DNA from 3 places in the Streptomyces sp. NBC_01013 genome. Region 1 is predicted to be linked to each of the others. Evidence: riboswitches for the same ligand, from Rfam matches in the RefSeq annotation. Region 1 holds a riboswitch; each other region holds the start of a gene.

Region 1 (3,270 bases):
CGGACCATGAACGTTGTGACCCCGGCAGGCGGCGACAGCGTGGCGGCTCGTTCCTGGCCCGGCGTGCTGACCCCTCTGCTCCGCGGCCAGGACCTGACCGCGGACGACACCGCCTGGGCGATGGACCGCATCATGAGCGGTGAGGCGACCGATGTGCAGATCGCCGGCTTCGCGGTGGCGCTGCGAGCCAAGGGCGAGACCGTCACGGAGGTCTCCGGTCTGGTCCGTGCGATGTACGAGCACGCCACGACCATCCATGTGCCCGGCCGCACGGTCGACATCGTGGGCACCGGCGGCGACATGGCCAAGACGGTCAACATCTCGACCATGTCGGCGATCGTCGTGGCGGGGACCGGCGCCAAGGTCGTCAAGCACGGCAACCGCGCCTCGTCGTCGGCGAGCGGTTCCTCCGACGTCCTGGGGAAGCTCGGCGTCAATCTGGAGCTGCCCCCGCAGCGCGTGGTGGAGGTGGCGGAGGAGGCGGGCATCACGTTCTGCTTCGCCGTGAAGTTCCACCCCGCTCTGAGGTACGCGGCGAAGGCCCGGGCGGAGCTCGGCGCGCCGACCACGTTCAACATCCTCGGCCCGCTCACCAACCCGGCCAAGGTGCGCTCGCAGGCGATCGGTGTGGCCGACCTCCGGATGGCACCCATCGTCGCGGGGGTCCTCGCCGAGCGCGGCAACTCCGCCCTGGTCTTCCGCGGCGACGACGGCCTGGACGAGCTGACCACCACCGCGACCTCCCGGGTCTGGATCGCCAGGGACGGTGCGGTGCGCGAGGAGGCCTTCGACCCGCGCGACGTCGGAATCGACCTGGTGCCGGTGGAGGCGCTGCGGGGCGCCGACGCGTCGTACAACGCCGATGTGGCCCGCCGCCTGCTGGCCGGGGAGACGGGCCCCGTGCGGGACGCCGTCCTGCTCAACTCGGCGGCGGCGCTGGTTGCGCTGGACCCGGGCCGGGGGACGCTCGCCGAGCAGCTCGCCGCGGGGATCGCGAAGGCCGCCGAGTCCATCGACTCGGGCGCGGCGGGCCGGGCCCTGGAGAGATGGGTCGTGGCCAGCAACGCCTGAGGGGGCGTCGGGTGCGAGACGGGGCGCAGTCCAGATCATGGACTGCGCCTTGCGCGATTCCGTGCGTATGGCAGGATGCTGGGCAGGTCATGAGTGACAGCGACTACGGCCCCGGCCCGCTGTCCGGCAACCCTCCGTCCGTGGCGGGGTGCCCCGGGTGAAGACCAGGCCGCAGGCAGCGAGGTCTGCGGCAAGCGCGGACCCCTCGACGTCGTGAGATGTCCACCCGTGGGGTCCTGGTCCTCAGGGAGCCTCTTGTGAGCAAGCGAATGCGATAGGGCTTTTCGGCCCTTCTCCGCACACCTTCTTTCTTCCCTCCGTGCTGCCGCGTATCCGCAGGCACGCGGAATTCGCCTGCCTGTTACGGGAGTTCGTCATGTCTGTCCTCACTGCTGCCACCGACCAGTCGATTTGTGCCCCGCTGCCGGTTCTGGGCAAGGATGTGACGGTTCCGCTGGTCACCGGCGGAGAGGTCACCTACGCCGCGCTGGACTACGCCGCCAGCGCCCCGGCCCTGCAGAGGGTGTGGGACGACGTGGCCGCGTACGCGCCGTACTACGGCAGTGTCCACCGCGGCGCCGGCTACCTCTCGCAGCTCTCCACGGACCTCTTCGAGAGCAGCCGCGTGACCGTCGCGGAGTTCCTCGGCTGCCGCGCCGATGACCAGGTGGTCTTCACCCGGTCCACCACCGACTCGCTCAACCTGCTCGCCGCCGCGCTGCCCGCCGACTGCCAGGTGTTCGTCTTCGAGACAGAGCACCACGCCTCGCTGCTGCCCTGGCGTGACGCCCGCGTGACGTACCTGAACGCGCCGCGCACCCCGGCCCAGGCCGTCGAGACCCTGGAGCGGGCGCTCGCCGTCCGCGACCCCTACGGTCCCGCCCTGGTCTGTGTCACCGGCGCCTCCAACGTCACCGGCGAGTTGTGGCCCGTCAAGGAGCTCGCGGCCGCCGCGCATGCCCATGGCGCCCGGATCGTGCTGGACGCCGCCCAGCTCGCCCCGCACCACCCCGTCGACATCGACGAGCTGGACGTCGACTGGGTCGCCTTCTCCGGTCACAAGCTGTACGCACCCTTCGGCTCCGGGGTCCTCGCCGGCCGCTCCGACTGGCTGCGCGATGCCGAGCCGTACCTGGCCGGCGGCGGCGCGTCCCGCCAGGTGGCCCGGCGCGCCGACGGCGGGGTGGACGTCGAATGGCACACCACCGCCGCCCGCCACGAGGCCGGCTCACCCAACGTCATCGGCGTCTACTCCATCGCCTCCGCCTGCAAGGCGCTCACCGAGGCGGGGTTCGACAGCCTGGTCGCCCGGGAGCAGCAGCTCGTCACCGCGGTCCGCGCGGGCCTCGCCGAGGTCCCCGCGGTCAAGGTGCTGTCGCTGTTCGGCGACGACGCCCCGAGGGTCGGCGTCATCTCGTTCGTGGTGGAGGGCTGGAACAGCTCGCACTTCGCCGCAGCGCTCTCCGCCGAGTACGGCATCGGGGTGCGCGACGGACTCTTCTGCGCCCACCCCCTCGTGCGCACCCTGCTCGGCAGTGACCCGCAGGACATCGGGGAGTGCGGCGCGCCCGAGGCGGAGCCGGGCCAGAAGTCGCTCAACGCGATCCGGGTCAGCTTCGGCGCCGGTACGCCGGACGAGCACATCGAGCGCTTCCTGCGGGCGGTCAAGGAGCTCGTGAGCGAGGGCGCCCAGTGGAAGTACCGCACCGAGGACGGCCGTTGCGTCCCGGACAGGGGTGCCGCTCAGGTCTGAGTCCCGTCAGCACGTGGGGCCGGGTACGGACGGCTGTCCGTACCCGGCCCCACGTGCTGACGCGGTTACGCGTCCAGACCGATGGCGAAGGCCGCCTCCAGGTCGTGCTGCGAGTACGTACGGAACGCCACGTGCGTGTCGGTTCCCTCGACGCCGGGGATCTTGCTGATCCGGCCGGGGATGACATCGGCGAGATCGTCGTGCTTGGACACCCGGACCATGGCGATCAGGTCGTACGTACCGGTGACCGAGAAGACCTCGCTGACGCTGTCCAGCGCGGCGATGGCCTCGGCGATCTCGGGAATCCGGTCCACGCTGGTTTTGATGAGCACGATCGCGGTGATCACGGCTTGCTTTCTCCCTCGGTCGCCGTGGCTGGAGACTTCACTCTAGCCTCACGCCGATAGCGTCCCCAGGCATAGAGGAACCCGGTGGCGAAGCCGACC
Region 2 (3,270 bases), 2.4 Mb from region 1:
GCGTCCGCCCAGCGGCGGGTCAGGAACGCCGCCCGATCGGCGCCCAGAATGCCGTGCAGCAGCTGTTCGGCGATGTCGTCGGGCAGCAGCCGGAAGTAGTCGACGGGCGCCCACGGGGTGTGCGAGAAGTGGCCGATCCGCAGGTCGGGGCGGAGCTCACGGAGCATGCCGGGCACCAGGGCCAGGTGGTAGTCCTGCACGAGGACCGCCGCGCCCTCGCCCGCCTCCTCGGCCAGCGCAGCGGCGAAGGCCCGGTTGTACGTCTCGAAGGAGGCCCACTGCCGGCGGAACTCCGCGTCGAAGACGGGCTCGACGGGGGTCTGGTAGAGCAGGTGGTGGACGAACCAGAGCACCGAGTTGGCGATGCCGTTGTACGCGTCGGCGTGCACGTCCGCGTCGATGTCGAGCATCCGGACGCCCGGCTCGCCGACCCCGCGCCGCACCGCCTCCCGGTCGCCGTCCCCGAGGGCGGCGCACACCCACATCTTGTCGTCCACGGCGCTCAGGCCGGAGACGAGTCCGCCCCCGCCCCGTTTCGCATCGAGGGTGCCGTCCTCGTGCAGCGCGTACGAGACCGGGCCGCGGTTGGACGCGACGAGTACCTGGGCAGCGGGCTGAGGGGCGTGCTCGGAGACCATGTTGCGGAATCTAGCCCGATCGCGAACCGCCCAAACGTGCGAAGTCACGCCGCGCGCCGTGAAACGTACTCCTCGATCTCCAGCATCGGCGGCCGTTCCTCGGTGTCCACCGGGTACGTGTGCGGGACGAAGCCGTGCTCGCCGCGCTCGAACTGGGTCAGCGCGGGGCGGACCAGATGGCCCCGGGAGAGGCGGAGTTGGGCGGTCCGGTAGATGGCGGCGGCCATCCGGCCGAGCGCCTGGCCGTCCTGGTGGCGGTGCTTCCTGACGCCGACGTCGACCTGCGCGAGCGCGTCCAGGCCGACCGTGTGCAGGGAGTCGACGAGCAGGCCCAGTTCCACTCCGTAACCGACCGGGAAGGGCAGCCGCTCCAGCAGCGAGCGGCGCACGGCGTACTCGCCGCCCAGGGGCTGCACGAAGCCGGCCAGCTGGGGCCAGTGCAGATTGAGCAGCGGGCGTGCCACCATTTCGGTGACCCGGCCGCCCTGACCGGTGGTGTCACCGAACGGCCGGTCGTACATCGCCTTGACGAACTGCACCGAGGGATCGGTCAGCAGCGGGCCGACGATGCCGGAGACGAAGTCCGCCGAGAAGTCCTTCAGGTCCGCGTCGATGAAGCAGACGATGTCGCCGCCGGTCACCAGGAGTGACCGCCACAGCACCTCGCCCTTGCCGGGGACCGCCGGTATGCGGGGCAGGATGGCGTCCCGGTGGACCACCCGGGCGCCCGCCCGGCGGGCGACCTCCGTGGTGGCGTCCGTCGAGCCGGAGTCGATCACCACGAGCTCGTCGACCAGCCGGACCTTCTCCATGAGCTCGCGCCGGATCGTCGTGACGATGTCCCCGACCGTCTCCGCCTCGTTCAGCGCGGGCAGCACGACACTCACGCTCGGCCCGTGCGTGTCGTTCCTGGCATCCAGCAGACGGTCCAGCGGACGGTCGGCGGCTGACCAGGAACGCCCGGTCAGCCAGCGTTCGACCTCTTCCAGCACGGTCGATACTCCCTGTATGTGATCCATCTCGCGGTTCGGACGACTATCTCAACAGTCCGATGCTTCGGTTACAGTCTTGAACAACGCAGATGGCCGTCGCATGCCGGGGTCCGTCCGCCGATAAACGCCTGGATCCATGGTCCAGTGCCACAGCGCTCATCCAGAGGGACAGAGGGAACGGCCCGTTGAAGTCCCGGCAACCCTCCCGCCGACCGCGAGGTCAGGTGGGGAAGGTGCCAATTCCGTCTCGTGACGAAATGCGTCGCGAGGAAGATGAGGAGAAAGGGCCTCGCCATCATGGCTGTTGAGACTGTTGCAGCACACACCGAAGTTTCCGTGGATCTCGGTCCCGCCGCGGCGCTTTCCTGCCGCGAATGCGGAGAGCGATTCGCACTCGGCCCCCTTTTCGCCTGCGCGTCCTGTTTCGGGCCGCTCGAAGTGGCGTACGACCTGCCGAGCGGCTCCCCGGACGAGCTGAAGAAGCGCATCGAGGCCGGACCCAACAACATCTGGCGCTACGCGCCGCTGCTGCCGGTCCCCTCCGATGTCGCGGACAAGCCCAACATCAACCCCGGCTTCACCAAGCTGGTCAAGGCCGACAACCTCGCCCGCGAGCTGGGCGTCACCGGCGGTCTGTACGTCAAGGACGACTCCGGCAACCCGACGCACTCCTTCAAGGACCGCGTCGTCGCGATCGCCGTCGAGGCCGCCCGCGCCTTCGGGTTCACCACCCTGTCCTGCTCCTCCACCGGCAACCTCGCCGGCGCCGTGGGCGCCGCCGCCGCCCGCGCCGGTCTGCGCTCGTGCGTGTTCATCCCGCACGACCTGGAGCAGGGCAAGGTCGTCATGGCCGCGGTGTACGGCGGTGAACTGGTCGGCATCGAGGGCAACTACGACGACGTCAACCGCTTCTGCTCCGAGCTCATCGGCGACCCGCTGGGCGAGGGCTGGGGCTTCGTCAACGTCAACCTGCGCCCGTACTACGGCGAGGGCTCCAAGACCCTCGCGTACGAGATCTGCGAGCAGCTCGGCTGGCAGCTGCCCGATCAGCTCGTCATCCCGATCGCGTCCGGCTCGCAGCTCACGAAGATCGACAAGGGTCTCCAGGAGCTGATCAAGCTGGGCCTGGTCGAGGACAAGCCGTACAAGATCTTCGGCGCCCAGGCCGAGGGCTGCTCCCCGGTCTCCGTCGCCTTCAAGGCCGGACACGACGTCGTGCGGCCGCAGAAACCGAACACCATCGCCAAGTCCCTGGCGATCGGCAACCCGGCCGACGGCCCGTACGTCCTGGACATCGCCCGCCGCACCGGTGGTGCCGTCGAGGACGTCAACGACGAGCAGGTCGTCGACGCGATCAAGCTGCTGGCCCGCACCGAGGGCATCTTCGCCGAGACGGCGGGCGGGGTGACCGTGGGCGTGACGAAGAAGCTGATCGACGCCGGTCTGCTCGACCCGGCGCTCACCACCGTCATCCTGAACACCGGTGACGGCCTCAAGACGCTCGACGCGGTGGCCGCGACCTCGCAGGCGAGCGCCACGATCCGCCCGAGCCTGGACGCCTTCCGCGCCGCGGGCCTCGCCACCAGCTGAGAAAGCGGGCGGGCGGCCCCTGCCGGGCCGGGCACCGCCCTTCGACCACC
Region 3 (3,270 bases), 5.2 Mb from region 1:
AGGTCTGGGGCCGGACCGCCCTCTTCATCACCTACGACGAGAACGACGGGTTCTTCGATCACGTCGTGCCGCCCTTCGTTCCGTCGGGGCCCGCGCAGGGACTGTCCACCGTCGACACCTCCGCCGACTACTTCCCCGGCGACCTCCGGTACGCCGCCGGGCCGTACGGGCTCGGCCAGCGGGTGCCCATGCTCGTCGTCTCCCCCTGGAGCACCGGTGGGTACGCGTGCTCCGAGGTCTTCGACCACACCTCCGTCATCCGGTTCATGGAACAGCGCTTCGGCGTGCGCGAGCCCAACATCTCGCCCTGGCGGCGCGCCGTCTGCGGCGACCTCACCTCCGCCTTCGACTTCCGTCGTACGGACACCTCCGCCGCGTCGCTGCCGTCGACCGACGCCTACGAGCCTCCGGACCGCCTCCGGCACCCCGACTACGTCCCCGTGCCACCCGCCGCCGGCAGCGTGCCCAGACAGGAGAAGGGGGCCCGGCCGACCCGGCCCCTGCGCTACGCGCCCTTCGTCGACGGTGCAGCGGATACGTCCACCGGCAAGTACCGCCTCACCTTCAGCGGTGGCGCCGCTGCCGGCGCGCACTTCCTGGTGACCTCCGCGAACCGCACCGACGGGCCCTGGACCTACACCACCGAGGCCTGCAAGTCCCTCGCGGACAGCTGGAACACCACCTATTCCAAAGGGGTGACCGACCTCACCGTCCACGGCCCCAACGGCTTCCTGCGCACCTTCCGGGCGGCCGGGAAGGTGGCGGGGCCCGAGGTGACGGCGCGTCATGTCGCGGCCGGAGGAGGGCTCGAACTCACCCTTGTCAACGGGGGTTCCGGGACCGTGCGGCTGACCGTGCGCAGTGCTGTGGGGTACGGGGGAGGGGTCCAGACCTTCGCCGTCCGTGCGGGCGCGACCGTGAAGCACGTGCTTGACCTGCGGGGAAGCAAGAGCTGGTACGACGTCACCGTCGTCTCCGACGTGGACGCCACGTTCCTGCGGCGCTTCGCCGGACACGTCGAGACCGGCCAAGCCGGCACCAGCGACCCGGGCCTCGTCACCGGGTGAGTGGCAACGCTTCGTGACGGTCGGTGGGTGGTTCGGGGGCGAGCGGTGTCCGTGAGGTGGGCGTCGCCCGCTCCTGACCACCCGTCGGGCCGGGCGGTTCGCGTGCGTTAGAGTCTTGTACGGGTCATGAGTTCCAGTGCACAGCCCCGGCTTGCTGGACGGCACCCCGCTCCGCTGCGGGTGCTCCGGGTGACGACCTGCCCCGTGCGAAGGGCACGGGGAACAGCGGACCGCGGTGCAGGGTGCACGGGGTCCTCACCCCGGAAGGCGAACCTCACCATGCTGCGTCATCTCACCCAGAACGACTCCGTGCGCAGCGATGACTGCTCACGCTATGCGGCAGGGCATCGCGTGCACTGGATCCATGCCAAGAAGTGCCGCCAGGAGCCTGGGCAGGCCGTCGAGATCCTGCTCACCTCCGGGGACGTCCGCGACGACGGATGGGTCGAACTGCGTCCCGCCTTCGACTATGCGGGTGACCTCCCCGAGGTCTGGACGCACGCCCCCGGTGCGCTGCGGGAGACCCTCGCCGCTCACCGCGGCCGGGTGTACTGGCTGGCGCGCTGGCATGCGCTGAAGCTCGAGTACGGCGACGGCGACGGGACCCGCGGCACTGCCGGGCTGGTCAATGTCGGGTTGGAGGGCGGGGGCCTCTGCGAGGGTGCCCGTAGCGGTGGGCGCGCCACTCCGGCATAACCCGGACCGTCCTGCTCGCCCTGTCGCGGCACGTCCGGGGGGCTCGTGCGGAACATCGCGATGCTCATCAATTGTGCTGAGATGTCAATCCGTTGTTCCGTTCATGGTGCGGGATTGATCGCTGTTGACCGTTCCGGCGTCACACAAAATCCTTATAGTGAAGTTGCGTTGATCGAATGATCTTGACGCGTGCAGCTGTCGCCACAGGAGTCAGGACTCATGACGCGCCCTTCTTCCACAGAGCCCGCGCCACCCTCTCCTCCTCCGCCCCCGGGCTGTCCGGCTCACGCCGGGGCCGTGCCGCTCGGCGGATCGGGCTTCCAGACCGAACCGCAGACCGTCTACCGCGCGATGCGGCGTGACCACGGGCCGGTCGTCCCCGTCGAACTCCCGGGCGGGTTCCCCGCCTGGCTGGTCATCGGGTACCGCGAGCTCCATCAAGTCACCAGCGACGGAGAGCTGTTCCCGCGCGATGTCGGCCTGTGGAACCAGTGGCCCCACATCCCCGACGACTGGCCGCTGCTGCCGATGGTGGGGCGCCCCATGCCGTCCATCTACTTCAGCGCGGGGGAGGAACACCGGAGGCACGTCCGGATGGTGGGGCCGGCCCTCGAAGGCACCGACCCGCATCAGATCCGCACTCACTGCGAGCAGTTGGCCGACCGGCTGGTCGACGACGTGTGCAGCCGTGGCACGGCCGACCTCGTCGCCGACTTCTGTGAGCCCCTCCCCGTCCTCGTCCTCGCCCGGCTCGTCGGGTTCCCCGACGACGAAGGTGCCGCCATCGCCCAGGTGTTGAAGGACCTCGCCGACGGCGGGCCGGACGCGCAGACCGCCCATCTGCGCTTCGGGGAACACATGGCCCGGCTGGTGGCCGCCAAACGGGCCGCACCGGGCGACGACGTGACCTCCCGCATGCTCGCCTTCCCCGAGGCGTTCACCGACGAGGAGTACATGCTCGACCTGATGGCCATCACGGCCGCCGGGCACCTCACCACGGCCGACTGGGTCAGCAACTCCCTGCGTCTGATGCTCACGGAGGACGCGTTCGCCGACTCCATGGCCCGCGGGCGGCGCAGCATCGGCGAGGCCATGAACGAGGTGCTCTGGGAGGACACACCCACCCAGATCCTCGCCGGACGCTGGGCTGTACGGGACACCCAGCTCGGGGGACAGCGGATCAAGGCCGGGGACATGCTGCTGCTCGGACTCGGCGCGGCCAACACCGACCCCCTGATCCGGCAGAGCATGTCCGGCGGCGGAGCGCCCGCCCAGGGCGGCAACGGGGCCCATCTCGCCTTCAGCCACGGCGAGTACCGCTGTCCCTTCCCCGCCCAGGAGATCGCCGAGATCATCGCCAGGACCGGCATCGAGGTCCTGCTCGACCGGCTGCCCGATCTCCAGCTCGCCGTCCCCGTCGACGGCCTCGTGAGGCGGCCCTCCGCGTTCCTGCGTGGCACCACCTCGCTCCCCGTCCGGTTCACCCCCGTTCGTACGACAGGAGACT

The links. A riboswitch is a leader RNA that binds a small molecule or an ion and turns the genes downstream of it on or off. The one in region 1 is predicted to bind S-adenosylmethionine.
Region 2: it holds a riboswitch for S-adenosylmethionine, as region 1 does, so the genes downstream of both, thrC (threonine synthase) here and OG538_RS26675 (aminotransferase class V-fold PLP-dependent enzyme) in region 1, are expected to answer to the same signal.
Region 3: it holds a riboswitch for S-adenosylmethionine, as region 1 does, so the genes downstream of both, OG538_RS03850 (hypothetical protein) here and OG538_RS26675 (aminotransferase class V-fold PLP-dependent enzyme) in region 1, are expected to answer to the same signal.

What each region holds. Positions count from the first base shown of each region.
Region 1 is NZ_CP108687.1:6,128,010-6,131,279, forward strand. It holds gene trpD (anthranilate phosphoribosyltransferase) at 7-1,071, shown strand; SAM riboswitch class IV at 1,157-1,274, shown strand; gene OG538_RS26675 (aminotransferase class V-fold PLP-dependent enzyme) at 1,448-2,824, shown strand; gene OG538_RS26680 (Lrp/AsnC family transcriptional regulator) at 2,890-3,171, opposite strand; gene OG538_RS26685 (rhomboid family intramembrane serine protease) at 3,168-3,270, opposite strand, start outside.
Region 2 is NZ_CP108687.1:3,714,526-3,717,795, reverse strand. It holds gene OG538_RS15940 (trehalose-6-phosphate synthase) at 1-638, opposite strand, end outside; gene OG538_RS15935 (glucosyl-3-phosphoglycerate synthase) at 683-1,630, opposite strand; SAM riboswitch class I at 1,784-1,910, shown strand; gene thrC (threonine synthase) at 1,928-3,220, shown strand.
Region 3 is NZ_CP108687.1:897,552-900,821, reverse strand. It holds gene OG538_RS03855 (phosphocholine-specific phospholipase C) at 1-1,067, shown strand, start outside; SAM riboswitch class IV at 1,190-1,299, shown strand; gene OG538_RS03850 (hypothetical protein) at 1,347-1,763, shown strand; gene OG538_RS03845 (cytochrome P450) at 1,983-3,270, shown strand, end outside.